Regions from separate parts of the Ectopseudomonas hydrolytica genome, predicted to be linked through region 1. Evidence: predicted binding sites of a transcription regulator. Region 1 holds the regulator's gene; each other region holds the start of a gene.
The links. The regulator LexA, encoded in region 1, represses DNA repair genes until DNA is damaged. The targets are predictions, from matches to a motif close to CTGTNTNNNNANACAG.

Region 1 (10,172 bases):
CGACTGCCCCGGCTTCCTGGTCAACCGCGTGCTGTTCCCGTACTTCGGTGGCTTCTCCAAGCTGCTGGGCTTCGGTGTCGACTTCGTGCGCATCGACAAGGTCATGGAGAAGTTCGGCTGGCCCATGGGCCCGGCCTACCTCTCCGACGTGGTCGGCATCGACACCGGCCACCACGGCCGTGACGTGATGGCTGAAGGCTTCCCGGACCGCATGGCGGTGGAAGGCAAGACCGCTGTCGACGTGATGTACGAAGCCAATCGCCTTGGCCAGAAGAACGGCAAGGGCTTCTACGCTTACGAGACCGACAAGCGCGGCAAGCCGAAGAAGGTCTCCGACCCTGAAGCTTACGAGCTGCTCAAGTCCATCGTGGTCGAAGAGCGTGAAGTCACCGACGAGGACATCATCAACTTCATGATGATCCCGCTGTGCCTGGAAACCGTTCGTTGCCTGGAAGACGGCATCGTCGATACCGCAGCCGAGGCCGATATGGGCCTGATCTACGGCATCGGCTTCCCTCCCTTCCGTGGCGGTGCGCTGCGCTACATCGATTCCATCGGTGTCGCCGAGTTCGTCGCCCTGGCCGACAAGTACGCCGACCTGGGCGCGCTGTACCACCCGACCGCCAAGCTTCGCGAAATGGCCGCCAAGGGCCAGAAGTTCTTCGGTTAAGCGCGCAACGACTAGAGCGAGAGTGAATTTATGAGCCTGAATCCTAGAGATGCAGTGATCGTCGACTTCGGTCGTACCCCGATGGGTCGTTCCAAGGGCGGCATGCACCGCAACACCCGTGCCGAGACCATGTCCGCGCACCTGATCAGCAAAGTGCTGGAGCGCAACGCCAAGATCGACCCGGCAGAAGTCGAGGACGTGATCTGGGGCTGCGTCAACCAGACCCTGGAGCAGGGCTGGAACATCGCGCGCATGGCGTCGCTGATGACCCAGATCCCGCACACCAGCGCCGGCCAGACCGTCAGCCGCCTGTGCGGTTCGTCCATGAGCGCCCTGCACACCGCCGTGCAGGCGATCCAGACCGGCAACGGCGACGTGTTCGTCGTCGGCGGTGTGGAGCACATGGGGCACGTCGGCATGATGCACGGCGTCGACCCGAACCCGCACCTGTCCCTGTACGCCGCCAAGGCGTCCGGCATGATGGGCCTGACCGCCGAAATGCTGGGCAAGATGCATGGCATCAGCCGCGAGGCGCAGGACGCCTTCGGTGAGCGTTCTCACCGTCTGGCGCACAAGGCCACCGTCGAAGGCAAGTTCAAGGATGAAATCATCCCGATGCAGGGCTACGACGAGAATGGTTTCCTGAAGGTCTTCGACTACGACGAGACCATTCGCCCGGAGACCACTCTGGAGAGCCTGGCTACCCTGAAGCCGGCGTTCAACCCGAAAGGCGGCACCGTGACCGCGGGTACTTCCTCGCAGATCACCGACGGCGCTTCCTGCATGATCGTCATGAGCGCCCAGCGCGCTCAGGATCTGGGCATCCAGCCGATGGCCGTGGTTCGCGCCATGGCCGTTGCCGGTGTGGATCCGGCGATCATGGGCTACGGCCCGGTGCCGTCCACTCAGAAGGCGCTCAAGCGCGCCGGTCTGACCATGGCCGACATCGACTTCGTCGAGCTCAACGAAGCCTTCGCCGCTCAGGCCCTGCCTGTGCTGAAGGATCTGAAGCTGCTCGACAAGATGGAAGAGAAGGTCAACCTGCACGGCGGCGCCATCGCCCTGGGTCACCCCTTCGGTTGTTCCGGTGCCCGTATCTCCGGTACCCTGCTCAACGTCATGAAGCAGAACGGTGGCACCCTCGGTGTCTCCACCATGTGCGTGGGCCTTGGCCAAGGCATCACCACCGTCTTCGAGCGCGTTTAAGCGCAAGCGGACAGAAACCGGGGCCCAGTGCCCCGGTTTTGCTTTTTAAGGCTTTTTTATCGGGAACCTCTCAATGCAGTTGCAGCCAGGACTCTATCGCCACTACAAAGGCCCGCAGTACCGCGTATTCGGCGTGGCACGCCATTCCGAGACTGAGGAAGAAGTGGTGGTCTATCAGGCCCTGTACGGCGAGTTCGGCCTGTGGGTGCGGCCGCTGAGCATGTTCCGCGAAGAGATCGAAGTGGACGGCAAGCGCGTTCCACGCTTTGCTTTGATTCAGGCCGAAGTCAGCCCTATCGGCAGTTCGGAAGCCTGACTGCGCAGTCCCTGCGCTTGACCTTCGCTTGGTCACCACTATATATAGCGGGGCCTCAAGGCTCCCTGCCTTCTATATTTCGCAATTCAGGAATTTTCTGATCCATGGGCAAATCGCTGGTCATCGTGGAATCCCCGGCCAAGGCCAAGACCATCAACAAGTATCTGGGCAGCCAGTACGTGGTGAAGTCGAGCATCGGCCACATCCGTGACCTGCCTACCAGCGGCTCGGCAAGCGCCACCAAGGAGCCGGCCAAGCGCGGCAAGGCCGCCGCCGAGGCGCCTGCGCTGTCGCCCAAGGAAAAGGCCAAACGTCAGCTGTTCGCGCGCATGGGCGTCGACCCCGAGCACGGCTGGAAGGCCAAGTACGAGATCCTGCCCGGCAAGGAAAAGGTGATCGAAGAACTGCGCCGCCTGGCCAAGGATGCCGACACCATCTATCTCGCAACCGACTTGGACCGCGAGGGGGAGGCCATTGCCTGGCACCTGCGCGAATCCATCGGTGGCGATGACGCCCGCTACAAGCGTGTGGTGTTCAACGAGATCACCAAGAAGGCGATCCAGGAAGCCTTCTCCAAGCCCAGCGAGCTGGATATCAACCGCGTCAACGCCCAGCAGGCGCGGCGCTTCCTCGACCGCGTGGTGGGCTACATGGTCTCGCCGCTGCTGTGGGCCAAGATCGCCCGCGGCCTGTCCGCCGGCCGCGTGCAGTCGGTGGCGGTGAAGCTGGTGGTGGAGCGCGAGAAGGAAATCCGCGCCTTCGTCCCGGAAGAATACTGGGAAGTGCACGCCGATCTCGGCACGGCGAAGAACGCCAAGGTGCGTTTCGAGGTGGTCCGCGAGGGCGGTGCGGCGTTCAAACCGGTCAATGAAGCACAGGCCATGGCCGCACTGGAGAAGCTCAAGGCCTCCAGCTACAGCGTGGTCAAGCGTGAAGACCGCCCGACCAGCAGCAAGCCGTCGGCTCCCTTCATTACCTCCACCCTGCAGCAGGCGGCGAGCAACCGCCTGGGCTTCGGGGTGAAGAAGACCATGATGATGGCCCAGCGTCTCTACGAGGCCGGTTACATCACCTATATGCGTACCGACTCGACCAACCTGTCGGCCGACGCGATTGAAATGGTCAGAGGCTTTATCGGCAGCGAGTACGGCGACAAGTATCTGCCGGGCAAGCCCAATCTGTATTCGAGCAAGGAAGGCGCTCAGGAGGCGCACGAAGCGATTCGTCCGTCCGACGTCAACCTGCGTCCGACCCAGCTGTCGGGCATGGAGCGTGACGCCGAGCGTCTGTACGACCTGATCTGGCGCCAGTTCGTGGCCTGCCAGATGCCGCCGGCCGAGTACCTGTCCACCAGCGTCACCGTGGCCGCCGGCGCCTTCGAGCTGCGTGCCAAGGGCCGCATCCTCAAGTTCGACGGTTACACCCGCGTGCTGCCGCAGCAGAGCAAACCGGGCGAGGACGATGTCCTGCCGGAAATGAAGGAAGGCGAGGGCCTCAAGCTGATCCAGCTCGACCCCAGCCAGCACTTCACCAAGCCGCCGGCGCGCTACTCCGAAGCCAGTCTGGTCAAGGAGCTGGAAAAGCGCGGCATCGGCCGCCCGTCCACTTATGCGGCGATCATTTCCACCATTCAGGATCGTGGCTATGTGACGGTGCATAACCGCCGCTTCTACGCCGAGAAGATGGGCGATATCGTCACCGAGCGTCTCGACGAGAGCTTCGCCAACCTGATGGATTACGGCTTCACCGCCACCATGGAAGAGCATCTCGACGACGTGGCCCAGGGCGAGCGCGAGTGGAAGCATCTGCTCGACGAGTTCTACGGCGACTTCAAGAAGAAGCTCGAAGCGGCCGAAGCGGGCGAGGGCGGCATGCGTGCCAACCAGCCGACCCTGACCGATATTCCCTGCCGCGAATGCGGGCGGCCGATGATGATTCGTACCGCTTCCACCGGTGTGTTCCTCGGCTGTTCCGGCTATGCGCTGCCGCCGAAGGAGCGCTGCAAGGCCACCATCAACCTGGTGCCGGGCGACGAGATCGCCGCGGACGACGAGGGTGAGTCCGAGTCCCTGGTGCTGTTGGGCAAGCATCGCTGCCCGATCTGCGCAACCGCCATGGATGCCTACCTGCTGGATGAGAGCCGCAAGCTGCACATCTGCGGCAACAACCCCGATTGCAGTGGCTACGAGATCGAGCAGGGCCAGTACCGCATCAAGGGTTACGAAGGCCCGAGCCTGGAATGCGACAAGTGCGGCAGCGAGATGCAGCTCAAGACCGGTCGCTTCGGCAAGTTCTTCGGTTGCACCAATCCCAGCTGCAAGAACACCCGCAAGCTGCTGAAGAATGGCGAGGCTGCACCACCGAAGATGGACCCGGTGAAGATGCCCGAACTCAAGTGCGAGAAGGTGGACGACACCTATGTGCTGCGTGACGGCGCTTCCGGCCTGTTCCTGGCCGCCAGCGGTTTTCCGAAGAACCGCGAAACTCGTGCGCCGCTGGTGCTGGAGCTGATTCCGCACAAGCACGAGATCGACCCCAAGTACCACTTCCTGCTCGAAGCGCCGCAGAAGGATCCGGACGGTCGTCCGGCGGTAATCCGCTACAGCCGCAAGACCAAGGAGCAGTACGTGCAGTCGGAGGTGGACGGCAAGCCGACTGGCTGGCGCGCCTTCTACGATGGCGGCAAGTGGAAGGTCGAGGACAAGCGCTAGGGGCTGTCCACGTTCTGCTGCGCGTCGGCCGGGTGTCGTCAGCCAGGCTCGGCTCTGTCGCTGGATCATTAAAAGGCCAGGAAAGGCTGACGAGATGCGCGTCTGGCTATAGCCCGACGCGCGTATCATGACCCGATCTGCTGTGGAGGTCGCCGCAATGGCCAAAGAAATCTATACCCGCACCAATCAGAAGATCTTCTTCGCCGGCATTGCCCTGGATAACTGGCGCAAGGCCGAGGCGTCCTCCGCATTCAACGTTCAGGCGCTGGTGCAGGCCGAGCGCGAGGCCGCACTGTTTCACCTGTACGGCGGCCTGCTCGGGTTGTGTCACGAGATCGCCGGCTACTACCGCATGAGCGACGCTGCGCCCTCGCGTGTCGAGGCTTTCGTTCAGCAGGCAGTGCTCGAGGGCGCGCCCAGCCCCGAGCTGGCTGAACTGGTGGAACTGGCGCAGCAGCGCGAAACCTGGCTGGCCGAGTTGCTGGCTGCCTATGCCGAGCTGTTTCAGCCGCCGCGCGAGGAGCGCAAGGCCAAGGTCGACCCATCCATGCCGCTGATCACGGCCGTCAGCGTTGGTGAAGAGCCGGCCGAACTGAGCCTCGATGATGTCGATGCCTGGCGGCAGCAGCTCAAGACCCTGGTGCTGCGTTTCCGCGAAGGTCTCAGCGAGTGCTGATTGCGTTTAACTGGACCAGTGGGCTGGGGATGACTCCGGCTGACTGTTACAATGTCGTGTTTTTGCACAGAGACTGAGCCATGCCTACATCCTTTCTGGAAATCGTCGAACTGCCCGATGGGCGTATTGCCCTGCGCCGCGCAGAGGATGAAGAGGCGCTGGTGACTCTGGACTTCTCTGCCGATGCCAAGGCTTTCCTGCAGGGGCAGCACATCGAGGTGGCCAAGGCCATGCTCAACGTCGGGGTGCAGATGGCCGGTCGAATGGCCGAGGGTGATTTCAGTAGCGAGGAAGAAGGGCCGCGCGTCCTGCACTGAAGTCGCTGCGCTACAACGCAAACGGGGCTCCATTGGAGCCCCGTTTTCATGTGTGAAGATGCATTTCAGCCTAGGCTGATATTCAGGCTTTGTGCGCCGCCGGCACTGGCGGCCTGTGCCAGCCGCTGACGAGTGCTGCGCTCGACCGGATGCAGCCAGCTGATCACGGTATGGCTGCGACCCAGCTTGAGCGCTTCCTCTGCCAGCTGCAGAGCACTTTGCCCTTGTCGCGGGTGCAGTAGCAGGATGCGTTCGCGGTTCAGGCCTGCATCGCGTAGCCAGGCCTGGGTCAGGCTTGCAGGCGGTGCCACCAGGGTCAGCCAGCGCGCATCCTGATTCTGGCTCAGCTCACGCAGAATCGGAGCCAGCAAGTGCAGGCAATGGCCGGCTGCGCCGCGCAGAGCCAGTTCGCTGAATGCCTGATCATCCTCGCTGCGAGAGAAGTCATCGGTAGCCAGTGGCTCGCTCGACGCACGGGCGAGGAAGGCGTCGAAAAGGGGAAGTTGTGGGCGCTCGAACGACTGCTGCACTTGCATGGCGTTTCCTCAGCGGCGAATTACACCGACACTCAAACCTTCGATGACCAGATCCTGCTGCTCCAGATCCACTTCGATCGGGGCGAACTCGGGGTTTTCGGCGATCAGCCAGACTTTGTTGCCCTCGCGCTTGAAGCGCTTGACCGTGACCTCGTCGTCGAGGCGGGCGACCACGATCTGGCCGTTGCGCGCTTCGCGCGTGGTGTGCACGGCCAGCAGGTCGCCGTCGAAGATGCCGATGTCCTTCATGCTCATGCCGCGCACGCGCAGCAGATAGTCGGCTTTGGGGTGAAAGAACGCAGGATTGATCTGGCAGGATTCCTCGACATGCTGCTGGGCGAGAATGGGAGCCCCTGCGGCCACGCGGCCGATGACGGGAAGGCCTTCGTCCTCGTTGGCTGCACCTGGCTCGAAGCCTGGTATGCGAATGCCGCGCGAGGCGCCGGGCGTCATTTCGATGGCCCCTTTGCGCGCCAGAGCCTTGAGGTGCTCCTCCGCCGCGTTGGGTGACTTGAAGCCCAGCTCCTGGGCGATTTCCGCCCGAGTGGGCGGATAGCCGTTGTCTTCCAGGCAGCGTTTGATGAAGGCGAGAATCTCGGCTTGGCGTGGCGTCAGTTTCAGCATGGCTGGGCTCTGTCTTTTTATACAGTGGCTGGGATTATATACAGTAAGCGAGCCTTGGCAACGCCCAATTTGCCGGTGCCTGCCGCCTGGCTTGTAACCTGCTTGCGGCAAAGTACGTCTTCGCTTGTTGTAAGCTGTGACCAGCCGGCCAAAAGACGGCTCGTGCGGCTTGACAATTCGATGGGCTGAAACGTATGTTTCAAACAAGTGTTTGTCAGGTGATAACTCATGGCTCAGTCGGAAACCGTTGAACGCATTCTCGATGCTGCGGAACAGCTGTTCGCGGAAAAAGGCTTCGCCGAAACCTCGTTGCGGCTGATCACCAGCAAGGCCGGCGTCAATCTGGCTGCGGTCAACTATCACTTCGGCTCGAAGAAGGCGCTGATCCAGGCGGTCTTCTCGCGCTTCCTCGGGCCCTTCTGCGCCAGTCTGGAAAAGGAACTCGACCGTCGTCAGGCCAAGGCCGACACGCAGGCCACCCTCGAGGAACTCCTCGAACTGCTGGTCGAGCAGGCGCTGGCGGTCAAGCCGCGTAGCGGCAACGACCTGTCCATCTTCATGCGTCTGCTCGGCCTGGCTTTCAGTCAGAGCCAGGGGCACCTGCGCAAGTATCTGGAAGAGGTGTACGGCAAGGTGTTCCGCCGCTACATGCTCCTCGTGCACGATGCCGCCCCGCGCATTCCGCCGCTGGAACTGTTCTGGCGTGTGCATTTCATGCTCGGCGCCGCGGCGTTCAGCATGTCCGGCATCAAGGCGCTGCGCGCCATGGCCGAGACCGATTTCGGCGTCAACACTTCGATCGAGCAGGTGATGCGCATGATGGTGCCTTTCCTGGCCGCCGGCATGCGCGCCGAAACCGGTGTCAACGATCCCTCGCTGGCGGCCGCGCAGCTCAAACCGCGCAGCAAGTCGCCAAGCGCTCCGGCCAAGGTCTGATCCCTGCGGGTGGGCGTGGCTCGGCCGTTCGGCTAAGCTAGCGGCCCATGTCCGAACTCGATTTGCTGCATATCTCCATTGCCGATCAGGCCCTGTACGGTTTTCGTGCGGGGCGGCTGGTGCTGCGTCTGCCGGTCTCCACCGCACTCAATGGCCCTGGAGAACGCAACGGTTCAGGCTGCACCCCGCGCGGTCTGCATCAGGTGCGCGCCAGGATCGGCGCCGGCCTGCCGCTGGCTGCGGTGCTCAGGGCAAGGCGCTGGACCGGGGAGATCTGGTCACCCCAGCTGCATGAGCAGTTCCCTGGCCGCGACTGGATACTCACCCGCATCCTCTGGCTCAGTGGCCTGGAGCCCGGGCGCAATCGAGGCGCTCAGGTCGACAGTTTTCGCCGCTATATTTACCTGCATGGCACGCCTGATTGCGAACCCATGGGCGTGCCGCTTTCGCATGGCTGCGTGCGCTTGCGCAACGCAGACATGCTGACTCTGTTCGATCGGGTGGCACTGCACTGCCCGGTCAGGATCGACGAGGCGCCCTGTCCGCAGTGGGCAGAGGCGGAACTCCTCTAAGGAATTTTTTGTGACGACACCTATTCAAGGCTCTTTGATGCTGGACATCGCCGGTACCTGGTTGACCGCCGAAGACCGCCAGCTGCTGCGCCAGCCCGAAGTGGGCGGCCTGATCATCTTCGCTCGCAATATCGAATCGCCGCGCCAGGTGCGCGAGCTGTGTCAGAGCATCCGCGCGCTGCGTCCAGACCTGCTGCTGGCGGTGGATCAGGAAGGCGGGCGGGTGCAGCGTCTGCGTCAGGGTTTCCTGCGATTGCCGGCGATGCGCGCCATTGCCGATAACGACAATGCCGAGGAGCTGGCCGAACATTGCGGTTGGCTGATGGCCACCGAGGTAATGGCGGTGGGCCTGGACCTGAGTTTCGCGCCAGTGCTGGATCTCGACCACCAGCGCAGTGCGGTGGTCGGCAGTCGCGCCTTCGAGGGCGATCCGCAGCGCGCCGCCGCGCTGGCGGCGGCCTTCATTCGCGGTATGCATCAGGCGGGCATGGCTGCCACCGGCAAGCATTTTCCCGGTCACGGTTGGGCCGAGGCCGACTCGCACGTGGCCATCCCGCTGGACGGGCGCAGCCTGGATGAGATCCGTGCCTGCGACATGCAGCCGTTCCAGCGTCTGGTCGGTGAGCTGGATGCGGTGATGCCTGCCCATGTCATCTATCCGCAGGTGGATGAGCACCCGGCCGGCTTTTCGCGGCGCTGGCTGCAGGACATCCTGCGCGGCGAACTGGGCTTCGACGGCGTGATCTTCAGCGATGACCTGTCCATGGCCGGTGCCCATGTGGTCGGCGATGCCGGCAAGCGTATCCAGGCCGCACTGACTGCAGGCTGCGATATGGGGCTGGTGTGCAACGACCGCGCTTCGGCCGAGCTGGCGCTCAGTGCCTTGCAGCGTCTGCGCGTGACACCGCCGGTGCGCCTCGAGCGGATGCGTGGCCGCGGTCACGCCACTACCGAATACCGCCAGGCGCCACGCTGGCTTACCGCTGTGGCGGCCCTGAGAGCTGCCCAGTTGCTCGACTGAGGACCTGCCTATGACTGTCTACGCCATTATCGGCGGCACCGGCCTGACCCAGCTGGAAGGGTTGACGATTCACGAAGCGCTGCCGCTGGATACGCCTTACGGGGCGCCCTCCGCCGATATCCTGCGGGGCAGTTACGCCGGGCGCGAGGTGCTGTTTCTCGCCCGCCACGGCCAGCCGCACCGGATTCCGCCGCACCAGGTGAACTACCGCGCCAACCTCTGGGCGCTGAAGCAGGCCGGCGCCAAGGCGATAGTCGCGGTCAACGCGGTCGGTGGTATCCACGCCGCCATGGGTACCGGGCATTTCTGCGTGCCGCACCAGATCATCGACTACACCGCCGGACGTGCGCATACCTTCTATGAGGGTGAGCTGGAGCATGTCACCCATGTCGATTTCAGCCAGCCGTACGACGGGCAGTTGCGCCAGCGACTGGTGGCAGCGCTGCGCGCCGAGAATGCCGCGTTCAGTGATCATGGGGTTTACGGCTGCACCCAGGGGCCGCGGCTGGAAACGGCTGCGGAAATCGCCCGCATGGACCGCGATGGCTGCGATCTGGTGGGTATGACCGGCATGCCGGAGGCTGTGC
Region 2 (10,172 bases), 770 kb from region 1:
ATGCCGAACTGCACGTTGGAGCCGCCGGTTTCCACGCCGATCTCACGCAGCACCGCCAGCGAGGCGTTGCGCATGATCTGGTATTCCTTGTCGGTCAGGGTCTGCGCCGGGGCCACGGTGATGGAGTCGCCGGTGTGTACGCCCATCGGGTCGAAGTTCTCGATGGAGCAGACGATGATGCAGTTGTCCTTCTTGTCACGGACCACCTCCATCTCGTATTCCTTCCAGCCGATCAGCGATTCGTCGATCAGCAGCTCGTTGGTCGGCGACAGGTCCAGACCGCGGGCGCAGATTTCTTCGAATTCTTCACGGTTGTAGGCGATGCCGCCGCCGGTGCCGCCCATGGTGAAGCTGGGGCGGATGATGCAGGGGAAGCCCACCATCTCCAGCACGCCGTAGGCTTCTTCCATGCTGTGGGCGATACCCGAACGCGGGCAGGCCAGGCCGATGTCCTTCATGGCCTTGTCGAAGCGCGAGCGGTCTTCGGCCTTGTCGATGGTGTCGGCGTTGGCACCGATCATCTCGACGCCGAACTTTTCCAGCACGCCGTGGCGCTCCAGGTCCAGGGCGCAGTTCAGCGCGGTCTGGCCGCCCATGGTCGGCAGCAGCGCGTCCGGACGCTCCTTCTCGATGATCTTGGCCACGGTGGCCCACTTGATCGGCTCGATGTAGGTGGCGTCGGCCATGGCCGGGTCGGTCATGATGGTGGCCGGGTTGGAGTTCACCAGGATGACGCGGAAACCTTCTTCCTTCAGCGCCTTGCACGCCTGGGCGCCGGAGTAGTCGAACTCGCAGGCCTGGCCGATGACGATGGGGCCGGCGCCGAGGATCAGGATGCTTTTGATGTCTGTACGTTTTGGCATAGCGGTTACTCGAATCCTTGGGTCAGTCGGCGGGGCTTAGCGGCGCTTGGCCATGGCTTCGATGAAGCGGTCGAACAGCGGGGCCACGTCGTGCGGGCCGGGGCTCGCCTCCGGGTGGCCCTGGAAGCTGAAGGCGTCCTTGTCGGTGCGCTCGATACCCTGCAGGGTGCCGTCGAACAGCGACTTGTGGATCGGCCGCAGGTTGCTCGGCAGGCTGCCTTCATCCACGGCGAAACCGTGGTTCTGGCTGGTGATCATCACCACGCCGGTATCCAGGTCCTGCACCGGGTGGTTGGCGCCGTGGTGGCCGTGGCCCATCTTCAGGGTCCTGGCGCCGGAGGCCAGGGCCAGCAGCTGGTGGCCGAGGCAGATGCCGAACACCGGAATCTCGGTTTCCAGAATTTCCTTGATCGCCTTGATCGCATAGTCGCACGGCTCGGGGTCGCCAGGGCCGTTGGAGAGGAACACGCCATCGGGATTCAGGGCCAGCACTTCGCTGGCCGGCGTCTGCGCCGGTACCACGGTCAGGCGGCAGCCACGGGCGACCAGCATGCGCAGGATGTTCAGCTTCACGCCGTAGTCATAGGCAACCACGTGATACGGCAGGTCGGCAGCGGCGATCTCCGGATGGCTGTCGCTTTCCAGGTTCCACACGCTGGAGCGCCACTCGTAAGACTTGTCGCAGGTGACTTCCTTGGCCAGGTCCATACCCTTGAGGCCCGGGAAACTGCGCGCCAGTTCCAGCGCTTTCTCTTCGGTGGCGTCGTCACCGACCAGGATGCAGCCGTTCTGCGAGCCTTTCTCGCGCAGGATGCGGGTCAGGCGGCGGGTATCGATACCGGCGATGGCGACGGTGCCGTTCGCTTTCAGGTACTCGTCCAGCGGTTGCTTGTCGCGCCAGTTGCTGGAGGTCAGCGGCAGGTCGCGAATGATCAGGCCAGCAGCCCAGACGCGATTGGACTCGGCATCTTCCGGGGTGGTACCGGTGTTGCCGATGTGCGGGTAAGTCAGGGTGACGATCTGCTGGGCATAGGACGGATCGGTAAGGATTTCCTGATAGCCGGTCATGGCGGTGTTGAACACCACCTCTCCGATCGTCTGGCCATCGGCCCCGATGGAATCGCCGCGAAAAATGCTGCCGTCAGCAAGGGCCAAAATGGCAGGTTTGGGGGCTGGCTTAGTCAAGAAGACCTCCGTCTCGATCAAGGCTTGAAGCAAACGCAGGTTGTAAAAAAGCGGGATGACGTGTGAAGGTCATCCCGCTTTTTTATTTGAGCCATTCTGCGTAACTTTAGTGGACACACTAAAACAGGAAGCTTACAGGAAAACCCTTTTTCGGTCCACCCGATAAGACGCCCAGTCACACATTCGCGTCAGCGCAGCCCCAGCACGTCCTGCATGTCGTACAGGGCAGGCGAACGCTGCTGCAGCCACAGCGCCGAACGCACCGCGCCCTTGGCAAAGGTCATGCGGCTGGAAGCCTTGTGGGTGATCTCCACACGCTCGCCGTCGGCGGCGAACAGCACGGTGTGATCCCCTACCACGTCGCCGGCACGCACGGTGGCGAAACCGATGGTCTCGCGCTCGCGCGCCCCGGTCTGACCTTCGCGGCCATACACGGCGACCTTCTGCAGATCACGCCCCAGCGCATCGGCGACCACTTCACCCATGCGCAGCGCCGTGCCGGACGGCGCATCGACCTTGTGCCGGTGATGCGCTTCGATTATCTCGATATCCACGTCATCGCCCAGCACGCGGGCGGCGGTATCCAGCAGCTTCAGGCACAGGTTGACGCCGACGCTGAAGTTGGCGGCGAAGACGATCGGGATCTGCTTGGCCGCTTCGCTCAGCTGCTGCTTCTCTTCCACGGTAAAGCCGGTGGTGCCGATCACCATGGCCTTGCCGGCCTGACGGCAGACCTCCAGGTTCTTCAGCGTTACCGACGGGTGGGTGAAATCGATCAGCACGTCGAAATCATCGACCACCGCCGCCAGATCACCCGCCAGGGTCACGCCGATCTTGCCCAGGCCGACCAACTCACCGGCATCGGCACCGATCAGGCTGCTGTCGGCGCGATCGATGGCCGCGCTGAGCGTTGCGCCCTCGGCCTGACTCACGGCCTCGATCAGGGTCTTGCCCATGCGCCCGGCGGCGCCCATCACTGCAATACGTTGCATACATCAGCTCCAAGCCGTCGCCCCGGCATTGCCGGGGCGCTTTGGGGTTAAACGTCGCCGAAGAAGCGCTTGACGCCCTCGAACCAGCCACTGGCCTTGGGCGAGTGGGAGTCATCGCCCTGCAGCGACTTGCGGAACTCATCGAGCAGCTCGCGCTGACGCTTGTTCAGGTTGACCGGCGTTTCCACCGCGACCCGGCACATCAGATCGCCCGCCGCGCCGCCGCGCACCGGGGCCACGCCCTTGCCGCGCAGACGGAACAGCTTGCCGGTCTGGGTGCCTTCGGGGATCTTCAGCTTGACCCGGCCATCGAGGGTCGGCACTTCCAGCTCGCCGCCCAGCGCCGCATCGGCGAAGCTGATCGGCACTTCGCAGTACAGGTGCTTGCCGTCACGCTGGAAGATCGCATGCTCACGGACGTTGACCACCACGTAGAGGTCACCAGCCGGACCGCCATGCGTACCGGCCTCGCCCTCGCCGGACAGGCGAATGCGGTCACCGGTATCGACGCCCGGCGGCACCTTGACCGACAGGGTCTTGCTCTCTTCCACGCGCCCCTGACCGTGGCAGCTGCCGCAGGGGTCGGTGATCATCTTGCCGCTGCCGTGGCAGCGCGGGCAGGTCTGCTGCACGGAGAAGAAGCCCTGCTGCATGCGCACCTGACCGATACCACCACAGGTGGTACAGGTGACCGGGCTGGTGCCCTTCTTGGCGCCGGTACCATCGCAGGTCTTGCAGCCGACCAGGGTCGGCACGCGAATGGTCACGGTGGTGCCGCGCACCGCTTCTTCCAGGTCCAGCTCCAGGGTGTAGCGCAGATCCGAGCCGCGCTGGGCGCCGCCGCGCGAGCCACCGCGGCCACCGCCGAAGAAGTCGCTGAACACGTCGCCGAAGATGTCGGAGAAGTTGGCACCGCCGAAACCGGCGCCACCGCCGCCGCCCATCTGCGGGTCGACGCCGGCATGGCCGTACTGGTCGTAGGCCGAACGCTTGCCGGCGTCGGAGAGCACTTCGTAGGCCTCGTTGGCCTCCTTGAATTTCTCTTCGGCGCCCTTGTCATCCGGGTTGCGGTCCGGGTGGTACTTCATCGCCAAACGCCGATAAGCCTTCTTCAATTCGGCTTCGCTGGCGCCGCGCTCGACCCCCAGTACCTCGTAATAGTCACGTTTTGCCATAGTTGTGCTGCACTCTCAGATTCGTGAGCTCCAGATACGCCGACGCGGGAGAAGGCTCCCGCGCGGCGAATCCTGCCCGTCGCGAGCGACGGTGGAGCGTAAAGAAGAGGCGGCCCGCTTGCCGGGCCGCGTCCCTTACTTGTTCTCCTTGACCTCTTCGAACTCAGCGTCGACCACGTCGTCGGCAGCGTCCTTCGGCTCTTCCGCGCCCGGCTGAGCGGCGCCCTGCGGCTGCTCGGCATACATCTTCTGCGCCAGCGGCGTGGTGGCTTCGGACAGTGCGTTCATCTTGGCCTCGATGGCGGTCTTGTCGTCCCCCTTCACGGCCACTTCCAGCTCGCCGATGGCCTTCTCGATGGCCGCCTTCTCGTCGGCAGTGGCCTTGTCGCCCGCTTCGGTGAGCATCTTGCGGGTGGCATGCACCAGCTGATCGCCCTGGTTGCGCGCGGTGGCCAGCTCCTCGAACTTGCGGTCTTCCTCGGCGTTGGCCTCGGCATCACGCACCATCTGCTGGATCTCTTCCTCGGACAGACCGGAGTTGGCCTTGATCACGATGGACTGCTGCTTGCCGGTGGCCTTGTCCTTGGCGGACACGTGCAGGATGCCGTTGGCGTCGATATCGAAGGTCACCTCGATCTGCGGCACGCCACGCGGAGCCGGCGGAATCTCGGCCAGGTCGAACTTGCCGAGGGACTTGTTCTGCGCAGCCTGCTTACGCTCGCCCTGCAGCACGTGAATGGTCACGGCGCTCTGGTTGTCGTCGGCAGTGGAGAACACCTGCGACTTCTTGGTCGGGATGGTGGTGTTCTTTTCGATCAGTGCGGTCATCACGCCGCCCATGGTTTCGATACCCAGGGTCAGCGGGGAGACGTCCAGCAGCAGCACGTCCTTGACGTCACCAGCCAGTACCGCGCCCTGAATGGCAGCGCCCATGGCCACGGCTTCGTCCGGGTTGACGTCCTTGCGCGGCTCCTTGCCAAAGAACTCGGCAACGGTCTTCTGCACCAGCGGCATACGGGTCTGGCCGCCGACCAGGATCACGTCGTCGATCTTGCTGACGTCGATACCGGCGTCCTTCAGCGCGATACGGCACGGCTCGATGGTGCGCTGCACCAGGTCCTCGACCAGCGACTCGAGCTTGGAACGGGAGATCTTCACGTTCAGGTGCTTCGGACCGGTGGCGTCTGCAGTGATGTACGGCAGGTTGACGTCGGTCTGCTGGCTCGAGGATAGCTCGATCTTGGCCTTCTCGGCAGCTTCCTTCAGGCGCTGCATGGCCAGCGGGTCGCCCTTGAGGTTCATGCCGGTTTCTTTCTTGAATTCGTCGACGAGGTAATCGATCAGGCGAATGTCGAAGTCTTCACCACCGAGGAAGGTGTCACCGTTGGTGGCCAGCACTTCGAACTGGTGCTCGCCGTCGACTTCGGCGATCTCGATCACCGACACGTCGAAGGTACCGCCACCCAGGTCGTAGACGATCACGGTGTGGTCGCCCTTGGCCTTGTCCATGCCATAGGCCAGCGCCGCCGCGGTCGGCTCGTTGATGATGCGCTTGACGTCGAGACCGGCGATGCGACCGGCATCCTTGGTGGCCTGACGCTGGCTGTCGTTGAAGTAGGCCGGCACGGTGATCACCGCTTCGGTCACCGGCTCGCCCAGGTAGTCCTCGGCGGTCTTCTTCATCTTCTTCAGCACTTCGGCGCTGATCTGCGGTGGCGCCATCTTCTGGCCGTTCACTTCGACCCAGGCGTCGTTGTTGTCCGCCTTGACGATCTTGTACGGCACCATCTGGATGTCTTTCTGCACGACGTCTTCGTCGAAACGACGACCGATCAGACGCTTAACCGCGTACAGGGTGTTGTGCGGGTTGGTGACGGCCTGACGCTTGGCCGACTGACCAACCAGGATTTCGCCATCGTTGGCGTAAGCGATGATGGACGGCGTGGTGCGAGCGCCTTCGGCGTTCTCCAGCACCTTGACGTTGCCGTTTTCCAGAATGGAGACGCAGGAGTTGGTGGTCCCCAGGTCGATACCGATGATTTTGCCCATGAAAATTCTCCCGAAACTTTGATTTTTCCGGCGCCTCGTTTCTCAGGCGCCGGCAGCACTAAAACGCTTGACTGAAAAATGGGGTCGCCCCCGAAAATTTCAAGCCTGCTCGTCGATGGACGGCGGCGGCGTGGTCGGCGCCTTGCTGACCACGACCATGGCCGGGCGCAGCAGACGACCGTTGAGCAGATAACCCTTCTGGAACACCTTGAGCACCGAGTTCGGCTCGACGTGGGTGCTTTCTTCCATCGCCATGGCCTGATGGTGCTCCGGGTTGAACGGCTCGCCATGCGGCTCGACCGCCTCGAGCTGATGACGCGCCAGGGTGTCGATGAACAGCTTGAGGGTCAGTTGCATGCCCTCGCGCACGCCCTTGATCGCCTCGTCGTCCGGGCTCGACAGCTCCAGGCCGCGCTCCAGGCTATCGACGACCGGCAGCAGATCGTTGGCGAACTTCTCCAGTGCGAACTTGTGCGCCTTCTCCACATCCTGCTCGGCGCGACGACGTACGTTCTGCAGCTCGGCCGCCATGCGCAGCGACTGATCCTGCGCCGCAGCCAGCTGCTCTTCCAGGGCCTGCACGCGAGCCGCCAGGTCGTCGCTCGGCGCGGCATTCTCGGCCGCCTGCGCTTCGGGGTTCTGCGTATCCAGGTTCTGTTCGTCAGCCATGCCTTCCTCCTCTCGATTGAATCGGCGCGAGTCAAGCCCGCGCACCTGCCGCCTATATGGAGCCAATTCCACAGCTTTCAAGGGGCGATAGCGAGGATTGCCAGGAAAAGAAAAAACACTGTATAAATAACCAGACATCAATTCGGGAGCGTTCGCCATGCTGGTGCACCTGTCCATTCACAACTACGCCATCGTCGACCACCTCGACCTCGAACTGGACGGCGGCATGAGCGCCATCAGCGGCGAGACCGGCGCGGGCAAGTCGATCATGCTCGACGCCCTCGGTCTGTGCCTGGGCGATCGCGCCGACAGCGGCGTGGTACGCCCCGGTGCAGACAAGGCGGACATTCTCGCCAGCTTCGACCTGGCGGACATCCCCGAAGCGCGTGCCTGGCTCGCCGAGCGCGACCTGGACAGCGACGGCCCGTGCATCCTGCGCCGGGTGATCACCGCCGAAGGCCGCTCGCGCGGCTATATCAATGGCAGCCCCTGCCCGCAGGCCGACCTCAAGGCCCTCGGCGAGCTGATCATCGATATCCACAGCCAGCACGAACACCAATCGCTGCTCAAGACCGACACCCACCGCCGCCTGCTCGACGAGTACGCCGGCAGCCAGGAACTGGCGCGCCAGGTGCAGCTGGCCGCACAGCGCTGGAAACAGACGCGCAACGAGCTGGAGCGCATCTCGAGCCAGGGCGACGAGCAGCGCGCCCGTCATCAGTTGCTCAGCTACCAGCTCGAAGAACTGGAGAACCTTGCTCTCGGCGAAAACGAACTGGAACAGCTGGAACAGGAGCACAAGGCCCTGAGCAATGCCGAGGCACTACTCGGCGCCTGCCGCCAGGTGCTGGAGCTGTGCAGCGAGAGCGATGCCGGCAACGTGCTGTCGGCACTCACCGCCAGCCTCAACCGCCTCGGCGCTTTCGGCGGCCAGGGCGGCGCGCTGGCGGAAGCGAGCAACCTGCTGGCCAGCGCACAGATCCAGGTCGAGGAAGCCGTGGGCGAACTGAACCGCTTCGTCGATCACTTCGATGCGGACCCGCAGCGCCAGCAATTTCTCGAAGAACGCCTGGACAGCATCTACACCCTGGCGCGCAAGCACCGCATCCAGCCCGGCGAACTGGCCGCCCTGCAGCAGCAGCTGTTCGAGGAGCTGGAAAACCTCAACGCCGACGACCAGGCCGGCGAACGCCTGAGCGAAGAACTGGCCGCCTATGAACGTCATTATCAGGAAAAGGCCGCCGAGCTCAGCGCCCTGCGCAGCAGTGCCGCCGAGCGCCTGGCCGCCGCCGTGGAGCAGGAAATGCAGGCGCTGGGCATGCCGGGCGGGCGTTTCAGCATCCAGCTGCAGGCAATCAACAGCGAAGAGCCGCATGCCAATGGCCTGGAGGCCGTGGAGTTCCTGGTCAGCGCCAACCCCGGTCAGCCGCTGCGCGGCCTGGCCAAGGTCGCCTCGGGTGGCGAGCTGTCACGCATCAGCCTGGCGATTCAGGTGATCACCGCGCAGACCTCGCGCGTGCCGACCCTGGTATTCGACGAGGTGGACGTCGGCATTGGCGGCCCCACCGCCGAAGTGGTCGGCCAGCTGCTGCGCCGCCTGGGCGAACGCGGCCAAGTGCTGTGCGTCACCCACCTGCCGCAGGTCGCCGCGCAGGGCCATCAGCATCTGTTCGTGCACAAGCGCCGCGGCGTCGACGCCACTTCCACTGCCGTGAGCAAGCTGGATGAGACCGGCCGCGTCGAGGAGATCGCACGCATGCTCGGCGGCGTCGACCTGACCGAAGAATCCCTGGCGCATGCCCGCAAGATGGTCACCAACGCCCAGGCGGCCTGAAACGACGCAGCCGGCCGCAATCCGCAAGCCCCGGCTTGCAGCCGGGCGAGGCCAAAGCAAAAAAGGCGACCCTAGGGTCGCCTTTCTCATTGCCGCAGAAGCATCAGCTCTTCTTGCGCACGTACAGCACCAGGTTGTGATCGACCAGCTCGAAACCGTGCTCCTTGACGATTTCCTTCTGGCGCTTCTCGATCTCGGCGTCGAAGAACTCGATCACTTCGCCGGAATCGACACAGACCATGTGATCGTGGTGGCCACTGTCGGCCAGTTCGAACACCGCATGGCCGCCATCGAAGTTGTGACGCACCACCAGACCAGCAGCCTCGAACTGGGTCAACACGCGGTACACGGTCGCCAGACCGACGTCTTCACCGGCTTCCATCAGTGCCTTGTAGACGTCTTCCGCACTCATGTGGCGGTGCTCGGCGTTGTCCAGCATCTGCAGGATTTTGACCCGTGGCAAGGTCACCTTCAGTCCAGCTTTGCGCAGTTCGTTATTTTCAACCATGGTCTGCTTTCTCATGGATGCTGCTTCGCAGCATCCTTCAATACGGGTATGATCCGGGGTTCAAGTTGCCCAAGATAGTGGAAGTCACCCTCCGATGCAAAAAACCAAGCTCTTGCTGACCAGCCTGTCGCTGACCGGGCTCTTCGCACTCGCCGGTTGTTCATTCCCCGGGGTTTACAAGATCGACATTCAACAGGGCAATGTCGTGACACAGGACATGATAGACCAGCTGCGCCCGGGAATGACCCGACGCCAAGTGCGGTTTATCATGGGCAACCCGCTGATCACCGACACCTTCCACGCCGACCGCTGGGACTACCTATACAGCATGCAACCCGGCGGCACCCAGCGCCTGCAGGAACGCGTCAGCCTGGTGTTCGACGGCAACGATCAACTGGTCGGCCTGGCCGGCGACTTCATGCCCGGCGTCAGCCGCGATCAGGCCATCATGGGCGAAGGCAGCGACACCAGCAGCGCGCAGCCGCAAGCCAGACCGCAGAGCGAAACGCCGCCGGCGCCCGGCTCGTTGCTGGAGCAGATCCAGCGCGAAGTGGACCAGGTGGAAACCGTTCCGGTCCCCACGCCAGAGCCGCTGGACACCGATCCGCAGTAACACGCGGACACGAAAAAGCCCGGAATCTTCCGGGCTTTTTTGCATCTGGCGATCGCTCCAGTAGAGACGACAACCCCATCAGGCCGGCTCTTCGCCCTCTTCCCTGGCTTTGGCCTTGGCTGCACGCTGCTTGCGCACCTCCTTGGGATCCGCGATCAAGGGTCGGTAGATCTCGACCCGCTCGCCCTCCTCGAGCACCCGCTCCTCGGGCTTGGCGACCGCCTTGCCGAAGATGCCCAAGGGCGCGTGATGCAGGTCCAGTTCGGGAAAGAACTGCTGCATGC
Region 3 (10,172 bases), 660 kb from region 1:
ATTGCGTTCAGTTCGTCGAGTACGATGAGTTCGGCAACGCGTTCAGTCGCGAGCAGTTGCAGGCAGGAGTATCGGCTGCAGAGGCCGTCGCTGAGAATGGTGGGGCGGTTATCGTTTATGTTCATGGCTGGCATCACTCGGCCAGTCCAGGGGATGGGGACATTAAGCACTTTCATTCAATAGTGTCTCAAGCCTCAGAACATAGTGGAAAAGGGGCGGTAGGTATCTATGTTGGGTGGCGCGGTGATTCTATTGATGCGGAAAATGCGCTGTTTGGTTGGTCGAGCTATGTGTTGACGTTTTGGGATCGAAAGTCCACGGCGCATACGGTCGGTCACGGTGGTGGTGTATCGGAGCTGATACGAAAACTGTCTGATATCAGGGCGAAAAATAAAGAATCCAGCTTGATGGTGATAGGGCACAGCTTCGGTGGTGCGATTCTCTATTCGGCAGTTTCTCAAATTTTGGCTGAGCAGATACGTCTTGATTCCGCGTCAGGCGAAAAGAGTTTCGTAAAGAAAGATTTTAGATCAGTCGCTGACTTGGTTGTATTGGCGAATCCAGCATTTGAAGCGATGCGCATGGCACCTCTGTATGCGCTTGCCAGGTCATATGAATATCCCCCTGATTTGCCGCCGAGACTTGTAGTGGTAACAACGACCGCAGACTGGGCTACCCGATACGCGTTTCCTGGGGGGCGGCACTTGGGAACGCTGTTTCAACGATATCCGGAAGGCCCGTCGAGAGCCCTCAATACAACTGCCATTGGGCACTATGTGCCTTACGTTACACATCAGTTAACTGCGGGTAAGTGTGATGATCGGCAAGAGGGCAGTAACTCTCTTGCGGACGAGGGTGGCGATTCTCTTCTCGAAGCATTGAATAAGCCAGCGAGCAGTTGCTTCCCAGGTCATAACGATGCGGCATCAGTGGTTCTAACACGGTGTGATGTGCGCGGGGATTGCAGGTACGTCGTTGACGAGCACTATCTTGCGCGGGGACCCGCCGTGGAGGGATATATTCCCAAGAGATTTCCAATTGCCAATGTCCGAACCGATGCCACAGTGATTGGTGACCACAACGATATTTGGAACCCAACAATGTCCAATTTCTTGTTTGGTCTTTTGGTGGCAGCAATGCAAGATCCGGGGGCTATACCTATGGTGCCGGCTTTATCCGTTGAGTAACCAGGTGCCGGGGATACCTCTGAGTCAGGGCCGGTGCTTAGCGAAAATCCCGGCTGCGTATATCCAGGCCGGTCAGCAGCGGAGTGAGGTCGGTGAGGCGGCCGGCGATCACGTGACGTACTCCATCGGCTGCTTCCAGATGGCCGTCGATACGTAGCATCTGCGACTGCACCAGCACCCGCCGCTGGCGTTCAGCCAGGTCGTGCCAGACCACCACGTTGACCAGCCCGAATTCGTCTTCGAGGGTGACGAAGATCACCCCGCTGGCAGTTTGTGGGCGCTGGCGACCGATCACCAAGCCGGCAACGCTGACCGGACGCCCGGGTTCCACCTCCGACAGCTCGCGTGAGCTGCGACAGCGCTGCGCTTTGAGCTGACGGCGCAATAGCGCCAGGGGATGAGGGCCCAGCGTGGTGCCCAGGGTCGCGTAGTCGGTGAGCAAATCCTCGCCGACCGAGGGCAGCGGTAGTTCTACCGATGCCTCGTTGGGCGCGGCCAGGCCGGCGAACAGCGGCAGTTGCGGCTCGACGCCGGCGACTGCCCAGCGCGCGCGGTAGCGGTGGCCGGCGAGACCGCGTAAGGCGCCGGCGTCGGCCAGTTGCTCGCGGGCTCGGGCATCCAGTTCGGCACGCTGGCTGAGATTCTGGACATCGATGAAGGGGCCGGCATGGCGGGCCGTCTCGATGCGCCGCGCAACCCCCTCGCTCAGTCCCCGGATCAAGCGCAGGCCCAGGCGGATCGCCGGCTGCTCTTTGCCGCATGGCTCCAGCGTGCAGTCCCAATCGCTGTAGCGGATATCCGCTGGCCGAACCTCGATACCGTGTCGACGGGCATCCTGCAGCACCTGGTCGGGGCTATAGAAACCCATCGGCCAGCTGTTGATCAGCGCGCAGGCGAAGGCTGCCGGTTCGTGGCATTTCAGCCAGCAGCTGGCGTAGGTGAGCAGGGCGAAGCTGGCGGCGTGCGATTCGGGAAAGCCGTAGCTGGCGAAGCCCTCGATCTGCCGGAAAATGCGCTCGGTGAATTCCGGCGTGTAACCCTTTTCGAGCATCCGCGACGTCAGCCGCTGGCGGTGTGGTTCCAGACCGCCGTGACGCTTCCAGGCGGCCATGCTGCGGCGCAATTCGTCGGCCTCGCCCGGCGTGTAGTTGGCGGCGACGATCGCCAGCTCCATCACCTGCTCCTGGAAAAGTGGCACGCCGAGGGTGCGCTCGAATACCGGGCGCAACTCTTCGGACGGGTAGGCCACCGGCTCCTCGCCGTTTCGCCGACGCAGGTAGGGATGCACCATGTCACCCTGGATGGGGCCGGGGCGGACGATGGCCACCTGGATCACCAGGTCGTAGAAGGTCTTCGGGCGCAGGCGCGGAAGCATGGCCATCTGTGCTCGCGACTCGATCTGGAACACGCCGATGGTGTCGGCGCGGCTGATCATGTCGTAGGTCGCTCGATCCTCCTGGGGCAGGGTCGCCAGTGTCCAGCGCATACCGCGGTATCGGCCGATCAGGTCGAAGCTCCGGCGCAACGCGCTGAGCATGCCGAGGGCCAGCACATCGACCTTGAGCAGACCGACCAGATCGAGGTCGTCCTTGTCCCACTGAATCACGGTGCGCTCGGCCATGGTTGCGTTCTCCACCGGCACCAGGGTCTCCAACGGATGCTCAGAGATCACGAAACCGCCTGGATGCTGCGACAGATGGCGGGGGAAACCGATCAGCTCGCCGGTCAGCGCCAGCACGCGGCGCAGCAGCGGGTTGTCGGCGTCGAAGCCCGCTTCGGCCAGGCGTTCAGCGGATGGCGCGTGGTCACTCCAGCGCCCGCAGCAGTCGGCCAGCGCGTTGATCTGATCCGGTGGCAGGCCGAGCGCCTTGGCCACGTCTCGTACCGCGCCAGCGCCGTGATAGGTGCTGACCACAGCGGTGAGCGCAGCGCGCCCCCGGCCGTAGCGGCGAAACACGTACTGGATAACTTCCTCGCGGCGCTCGTGCTCGAAATCCACGTCGATGTCCGGTGGCTCGTTGCGCTCGCGGGAGAGGAAGCGTTCGAACAGCAGCTTGCTGTGCGTGGGATCGAGTTCCGTGACGCCTAGCGCAAAGCACACCGTGGAGTTTGCCGCCGACCCGCGCCCTTGGCAGAGGATGCCCTGTTCGCGGGCGAAGCGAACGATGTCATGGACGGTGAGGAAGTAGCTCTCGTAGCCCAGCTCCGTGATGAGCGTCAGCTCGTGCTCAATCAGCGCGCGCACTTCTGAGGGCATGCCCTTCGGCCAGCGTGAGCATGCGCCTTGCTCCACCAGCGCGCGCAGCCAGGAGGCCGCGTCATGGCCGGTGGGCACCAGCTCGTGCGGGTAGTGGTAGCGCAGCTGGCCGAGATCGAAGGTGCAGCGTTCGGCGATGCGCAGCGTTTCGGCGAGCAGTTCCGGTGGATACAGCTCGGCCAGTTCTTCACGTCGGCGCAGATGGCGCTCGCCGTTGGGGAACAGATACGCGCCGGACTCAGCCACCGGCAAGTGGTGGCGGATAGCGGTCATGCAGTCCTGCAGGGCACGCCGGCCACGAGCGTGCATATGCACGTCGCCGCAGGCCACCGGCGGCAGGTCGAGGGCTCCAGCCAGGTCAAGCAACCGGCGCAGCCGCGCGGCATCGTCCGGGCCGCGATGTAGCTCGATGCCGAGCCAAAGCCGCTCAGGAAAGCGCTCGCGCAGCCAGGGAGCGTTCCGGGCATCGTCCTCCGGCAGCCAGATCGCCAGCAAGCCATCCGACGGTACCTCCAGATCCTCGCGCAGCAGGTGGTAGGAGCCTTTCTCTGCGCGGCGTCGGGCCAGGGTGATCAGCCGGCACAATGTCTGGTAGCCGGCAAGGTTCTCGGCCAGCAGAACCAGTTTCGGGCCGTCCTCGATCTTCACCTCGCTGCCGACGATCAGTGGCACACCCGTGTCTTTCGAGGCCTGCCAGGCGCGGACGATGCCGGCCAGCGTGCATTCGTCGGTGATCGCGAGGGCGCAGTAGCCTAGACGTGCGGCGCGCTCGAACAGCTCGCGGGCGCTGGAGGCGCCACGCTGAAAGCTGAAGTTGGACAGGCAGCGCAGCTCGGCGTAGCTGTTCATGCGAACCAGCCGTGCAGCAGCAGTGGCCCCTCATCGTCGACGGTGCGGAAGGCCCAGCCTCGTTGGCCGGTGCGGGTCTCCACTAGGTAGTAATCGCGGCGCACGTCGTCGCCATCCCACCAGCCGGACTCGATACGCTCAGGTCCCGAGAGAATGCGCAGAGAGGCTTCGTGCAGCGGTTGTGGTTCGGCCAACAGCCAGCCGGGTCGTGGGCCTGTAACGGGCAGCGGGCCGCCTTGCCGGTGTTCGCCGAGCTGCCAGGCGTGTTCGGGGCGGTGGTCGGCACGAGCGCCGAGCCCCTGCACGGCATCGTCTCCCAAACGGGCGCGCAGGCGCTCGCGCAGCTGCTCCCAGGGGAGTGACTGCTGGGGGCGCTCATCGAACAGTTGGCGGCGTTCCGGGGTGAAGGTCGGCAACTCGAGTGCCACCAGACGTATGGCCTGCACGGGGGCAGGCAGCTTCACCTGTTCCAGACGGCCGCGGGTCAACTCGAAGAGCATGGCCGCGTCGCGCTCGGCGGCCAGCAGACCGACTTGCACCTCGCTGTCGGCCAAGTCACGGTGTTCCAGGTGCAGGGCGAAGCGCTGCACGCCGCTGTCACGTCCGGTCAGATAGGCGGCGAGGTCGGCGGTCAGGCGTCGCAGCGGGAACAGCAGGGCCTGGTGCGACTCGACCTCGTAGTTCAGCTCGATCCGCGCGTCGAACACGTCTGGCGGCTGGTAGAAGTCCAAGGCCAGTGGCCGGTTACCGAGCAGCGTGTCGAGGTGAACCAGCACCTCGGCGGGAAAGCGCTTCGCCAGGCTGTCGCGGGGTAGGGCGAGCACCTGTCGCAGGTGGCGCAGGCCCATACGGGAGAACGATGTTGCCACTTCATGGGGCAGGCCGAGGCGATCCACCGGCTGCGAGTTCAGTATCTGGCGTAACTCCCCTGTGTCGGTCACCGCCAGGCCGTCGTGGGCGTTGGCCAGCACCCGTGCGGCGGCCGGATTAGGGGCGGCAGTGATGCGGTGCTGGAAGCCCAGCGCGGTCAGTTCCTCACGCAGGCGTGCCTCGAATTGTGACCAGGGGCCGAACAGGCGCAGGCTCGACTGCACCTCCAGCAGCAGGCAACGCGGATAGTACAGGCTGACCTGAGCGCTGAAGCCATAGCCCCAGGCGGCGAGGAACTGTTGCCACCGTTCGATCGCTGCCACGTCGTAGTCAGCGGTGGCGAAGCTGCGACTCAGCGCCTGGGCGGCGGTGAGCGACTGGCCGGGTTTCAGGCCGAGTGCGCGCGCCGCGGGGCTGACCGCTTGCAGCATGCGGCGTTGCGGCGGTCCGGCGAGCAGCGCCAAGGGGGCGTCGGCGTTGGCGTGGTGGCGCAGTACGCCATCCATTGCCAGCTGTGGTAGCAGGATACAGGCCCAGAGCATGGCGGCTTTACTGCCAGGCGCCGGCTGTGATCGGATGGGCCGGAGCTAGACCGCCGCGGCACTTGAGTACGCGCAGTTGTGCTGGCTGGCCGTCGATGGCCAGGCGCAGCGCGGCAGGCGAGGGATTCACCGCCTCACGCAGTGGCCGGTAGGCGAAACCGAGGGTTTGACCACTTTCGGCGGCGACCTGCAGGCGCCGTAACGCGCGGTCGTCGGCTTGTTTGAGCCAGCACAGCACGGCGCCGCAGCTCCCCGAGCGTAGGCATTGCTCTGTGGCCCACAGCGCATCGCGACCCGCTGTCTGGACGATAACCAGGTGGCGCAGATCGACGCCGGCGGCCAGCCAAGCCTGGGGGTAGGGAAGATGGGGAGGAGCGACCAGCACCACCCGCTCGCCGGCGGTGGTTAGGCGTGCCAGCGTCGGCCACAGCAAGCGCAGTTCGCCGATGCCGGTGGCGGCGACGAGGAGCTCGCTCAGCGCCGAATCCGGCCAGCCGCCGCAGGGAAGGGCAGCGTCCAGCTCGGTATGCCCGGTCGGCTGAGTGGCGGATGGCGAGATGACGGCCTGGCCGCGCCAGACGTGGCGCGCCTCAAGCAGGCGGTCAAGGGCGACCACAGATGTCATAGCAGAGGAAATCCGAAATACTGTATGTAAATACAGTATTTGGCCTGTCCCAGGTTTCGGTCAAGTCGAGGCGATGAATGCCGCGCCCAGGTGTGGATAGCGGGGGAAGGTCCTTGTGGATGGCTCAGCTTACGGGGTTCCGTGTGTGACCACAGTTGATTGCGTCTCTCCAACTGGAGAATGCTTTCCCCTTAGCACGGCATCTGGACTGCATGGGCACGCTGGATTAGGCGGCCGACAACGGCTGGGGGCGGTCGATGAGACTGAATCAGGTAGGTGGTTACGTAATGCGGTTTGCCGGCCAGCGGTCGCATCACGATGCCCATCCTGCGTAATGCGCTGATGTGGGATCTAGTACAGATGCCGATACCGTAGCCAGCGGCAATCAGGGCCATCATGAGCTCAAAGGACTGCACTTGCTCTGCAACGTTGGGCGCTGTCTTTGCTGTTTTCAGCAGTGAGTCGATCTGTCGGCCTGGTGTTTCATGGCTTCCTAGGCTCAGGAGGATCAGGGGATACCTGACGACTTGTTCTAGGGGAATATCTGCAAAGGCCAGTAGTGGCGACCGGAGAGGAACGGCAACCGCTAGTTCGTCGCGCCATAGTGGCACAGAGCAAACGGAGCCTTCATCGAGGACGGAGGTGGAGAACCCCAGTGTGTAGCGGCCCTCTATCAAGCCCTTTGCCTGATCCTGTCTGGTTGTCTCGATAATACGGACAGGGGTTTCAGGTTCTTCGGCCCGTTGCTTTGCCAGTAGCGCCCCAAGGGGGGCGAGTAGTGCATTGTGGGAAACGGCAATGTGCAACGGCGCATGGTCATGGTTTTTCAGCACGACTGTCTCCCGGAACAGGCAGATTCATCCGCTCCACGATAATAGCAGAATGAGTTAAATTAAACGTGGTTTAGGTTGGTGCGCTACTAGACGCTTCTGCGGATTATGCAGAAGCGAGCAGTTCGGCCTGGCCGACCCAAGGGCGCAAGAACCTACGAAGCTGAGCCAGCACGGGCATTCGGTATGGCTGTTCGTGCGCTGCGTACGGAAAGGGGGATCGCCCAGGAAATGCTGGCCAACCTAGCGGACATCGAGCGTTCCCACATGGGAAAGATCGAACGCGGCGAGCACTTGCCGACTCTGGTGGTTATCTTGCGGATAGCCGAGGCGCTCAATTGCAGTGCTGCCCAGCTTGTTGCTGATACCGAGAGCAACCTGAAAAAATTACGGCTGCAGGCTGATTCCGCTTCTGCCCCTGACAATCCACTTACTCCTGGTGCTCATTCTTGAAGGGAAAGGTGGGGGCTTGCTCATGGGGGCGTATCGATACCCGGATGAGCGAACCTGTGAGGGGCGGTAGGGCCTAGCCTCCACGCATGATGAAGTGGGTATTGATGAATGCCACGCTCAGGTGGAAGGTGCCGGGGGGAAGGGCCCGGTTGGGCCCTTGGGTGTCGCAGGTGATTAGTTGACTGCATCCTTCAGGGTCTTGCCCGCCCGGAAGCTGGGTAGCTTGGCTGCCGCGATCTTTATCGTCGCGCCGGTCTGGGGGTTGCGACCCTCCCGTTCGGCGCGGGCTTTCACCGAGAAGGTGCCGAAGCCCACCAGCGTGACATCGTCACCTTTCTCCAGGGCGGTGGTGATACTGCTGGTGATGGCCTCCAGCGCACGGCCTGCGGTGGCTTTCGGCAGGTCGGCGGAACGCGAGATAGCTTCGATCAGCTCGGTTTTGTTCATGGCGTACTCCTGGTAGGGCTCTGAAAGGTCGGGAGTATAGCTACTGGCGGGGCCACCTCGTGCCTCATCATCCAGAAAGTCAGCTCCCTGAGCTGGTTCGTGTCGTTTCGTGATTCCACACGAGGGCGTTCTACCCAAGCGCTTTAGTGCCTGAGCCGTTCCGGTTGGACGACATCGAGCAGTGACCTGTGGCAAGCCTGAATTCAGCCTGGGATGTCCGAAATAGAGCCTCCTGCATCGGCCTCCTTGCGGCTCACCTCCCTTGGATAGCTGACTCGCTCGGTGGTGTCGTCACATATTGTTGCAAAGATATTTCCTATCACTTTGATAATCATTCCTAATTGATATTGCTGCGTGTTAGCTTCCACGCCGCCGCAGATGTGAACGCATCATGACGGCGCTTGAAGATAATAATGCCAACCAAAATCATGACCAAAGGAGAGCATATGAGAAGCACTGTCACTTCTGATCTTGCCCCCGCAGCACGTCTCACGCCGCTGGCTGCAGCACTGTTGATCGCCATGGCCCCTCCGGCGTTCGCCGAAAGCGACGTCCCCTCTCAAACCAAACAGCTGCAGCTGGACACGGTTAGCGTGATCGGTAACCCGGAGGACCCGCAGAGCTCCACCGGCTCAGCCTACGTGTTGACCGAGCGGGAGCTGGAAAAGTTCTCCTCCACCAACATCAACGACATCCTGCGTAGCGTTCCAGGGGTCTACACCCGCGAAGAGACCGGGCAGGGCGTGTTCCCGCGCATCAGTATCCGCGCCTCCTCTGCTGGTCGCAGCGACCGAATTTCGGTGCTGGAAGATGGCATCCCCGCCGCCATGTCGCCCTATGCCAACCCTCGGCCTATTACTTCCCCAACGTCGGTCGTATGCACAGCATCGAGGTGCTGAAGGGGCCGGAGATCCTGTTGCATGGCCCGCACACGACCTCTGGTGTGGTCAACCTGATCTCCACGCCGATTCCCGAAACCGCTGGTGGCAAGCTGAATGCGGAGTACGGTTCCTTCGGCACCCTCAAGTTGCATGCCAACTACGGTGCGACCGAGGGCCAGTGGGGCTTCCTGGTGGAAACCTACCAGAGCAAGGGTGATGGCTTTCACGACATCGATCGTTCCAAACACACTGCCGGACACGATATCGAGGAGTACATGGGCAAGGTGCGCTGGACCAGCGCCCCGGACGCAGCCTATTACCAGCATGTGGACGTCAAGCTGCAGTACGGTGTGGAGACTGCCGACGTCAGCTACCTGGGCCTGACCGATGCCGACTTCAAGCGCGATCCTAACCGCCGCTATGGTTTGAGCGAGCTTGAGCGGATGGATCGTGGCCGCAAGGCCGCCAGCGTGCAGCATGTGTTCGGCTTCAGCGACAACACTTTCCTCACCACCACAGGTTACTGGAGCGATACCTACCGCTACTACAACCGGCTGAACCAGATCAACGGCATCAATCTCGGCGGTGTCACCGACATCGTCAACAATGGTGGTGCAGGTGCCGACCTCATCCAGGGCATTCTCGACGGTACGGCCGATACCACCCACGCCAACGGCGTGCGCTACGGCCATAATGATCAGGCATTCGTAGCCAAAGGCGTGAAGATGGAACTGCAACACTGGTTCGAGACCGGTGCCCTGCAGCATGAGCTCATCACCGGCGTGCGTTGGCACGAGGACACCACCAAGAACGCGGTCAGGGGCGTTCCAACAGCATCTATCAGCAGGTCAATGGCAGCCTGGTTCACCAGTCCACCGGACTGGCGCCGCGGCAAGAGGGTGAGGCCGAGGCTTGGTCCGCCTGGATCGGTGATCGCATCACCTTCGGCAAGTGGAGCCTGCTGCCGATCGTCCGCTACGAAGATATCGAGACCAAGGCCAACATTGCTCACAACGCGACCCCGGCCCAGCATGCTGCGCGGAATACCAACAGCCTGAGCAAGACCACCGTGGGCCTCGGTGCCAACTACGCTCTGAACGACCAGTGGACCCTGCTGGCGGGTGTGCATGAAGGTTTTGCTCCGCCCGGCAACGGCGTTGCGGATGGTACCAAGGGCGAGGAAAGCATCAACTATGAAGGCGGTGTGCGCTATCGCAACGGTAGCTTCGGC

Region 2: the regulator LexA is predicted to act here: its motif matches at 7,052-7,067, upstream of recN (DNA repair protein RecN).
Region 3: the regulator LexA is predicted to act here: its motif matches at 6,351-6,366, upstream of imuA (translesion DNA synthesis-associated protein ImuA).

Annotation. Positions count from the first base shown of each region.
Region 1 is NZ_CP099397.1:3,530,228-3,540,399, reverse strand. Features, by position in the region: gene fadB (fatty acid oxidation complex subunit alpha FadB) at 1-670, shown strand, start outside; gene fadA (acetyl-CoA C-acyltransferase FadA) at 701-1,876, shown strand; gene L1F06_RS16500 (DUF1653 domain-containing protein) at 1,950-2,192, shown strand; gene topA (type I DNA topoisomerase) at 2,297-4,903, shown strand; gene L1F06_RS16490 (DUF6586 family protein) at 5,061-5,579, shown strand; gene L1F06_RS16485 (hypothetical protein) at 5,660-5,896, shown strand; gene sulA (SOS-induced cell division inhibitor SulA) at 5,962-6,432, opposite strand; gene lexA (transcriptional repressor LexA) at 6,442-7,056, opposite strand; gene L1F06_RS16470 (TetR/AcrR family transcriptional regulator) at 7,285-7,992, shown strand; gene L1F06_RS16465 (L,D-transpeptidase) at 8,040-8,564, shown strand; gene nagZ (beta-N-acetylhexosaminidase) at 8,587-9,585, shown strand; gene L1F06_RS16455 (S-methyl-5'-thioinosine phosphorylase) at 9,596-10,172, shown strand, end outside.
Region 2 is NZ_CP099397.1:4,301,534-4,311,705, forward strand. Features, by position in the region: gene carB (carbamoyl-phosphate synthase large subunit) at 1-863, opposite strand, end outside; gene carA (glutamine-hydrolyzing carbamoyl-phosphate synthase small subunit) at 900-2,048, opposite strand; gene dapB (4-hydroxy-tetrahydrodipicolinate reductase) at 2,237-3,040, opposite strand; gene dnaJ (molecular chaperone DnaJ) at 3,088-4,215, opposite strand; gene dnaK (molecular chaperone DnaK) at 4,351-6,264, opposite strand; gene grpE (nucleotide exchange factor GrpE) at 6,364-6,933, opposite strand; gene recN (DNA repair protein RecN) at 7,091-8,767, shown strand; gene fur (ferric iron uptake transcriptional regulator) at 8,871-9,275, opposite strand; gene L1F06_RS20235 (outer membrane protein assembly factor BamE) at 9,370-9,888, shown strand; gene L1F06_RS20240 (RnfH family protein) at 9,967-10,172, opposite strand, start outside.
Region 3 is NZ_CP099397.1:2,869,856-2,880,027, reverse strand. Features, by position in the region: gene L1F06_RS13330 (alpha/beta hydrolase) at 1-1,187, shown strand, start outside; gene L1F06_RS13325 (error-prone DNA polymerase) at 1,225-4,293, opposite strand; gene L1F06_RS13320 (Y-family DNA polymerase) at 4,290-5,705, opposite strand; gene imuA (translesion DNA synthesis-associated protein ImuA) at 5,713-6,330, opposite strand; gene L1F06_RS13310 (LysR family substrate-binding domain-containing protein) at 6,522-7,163, opposite strand; gene L1F06_RS13305 (helix-turn-helix domain-containing protein) at 7,269-7,613, shown strand; gene L1F06_RS13300 (HU family DNA-binding protein) at 7,788-8,060, opposite strand; gene L1F06_RS13295 (TonB-dependent receptor plug domain-containing protein) at 8,474-8,959, shown strand; gene L1F06_RS13290 (TonB-dependent receptor domain-containing protein) at 9,729-10,172, shown strand, end outside.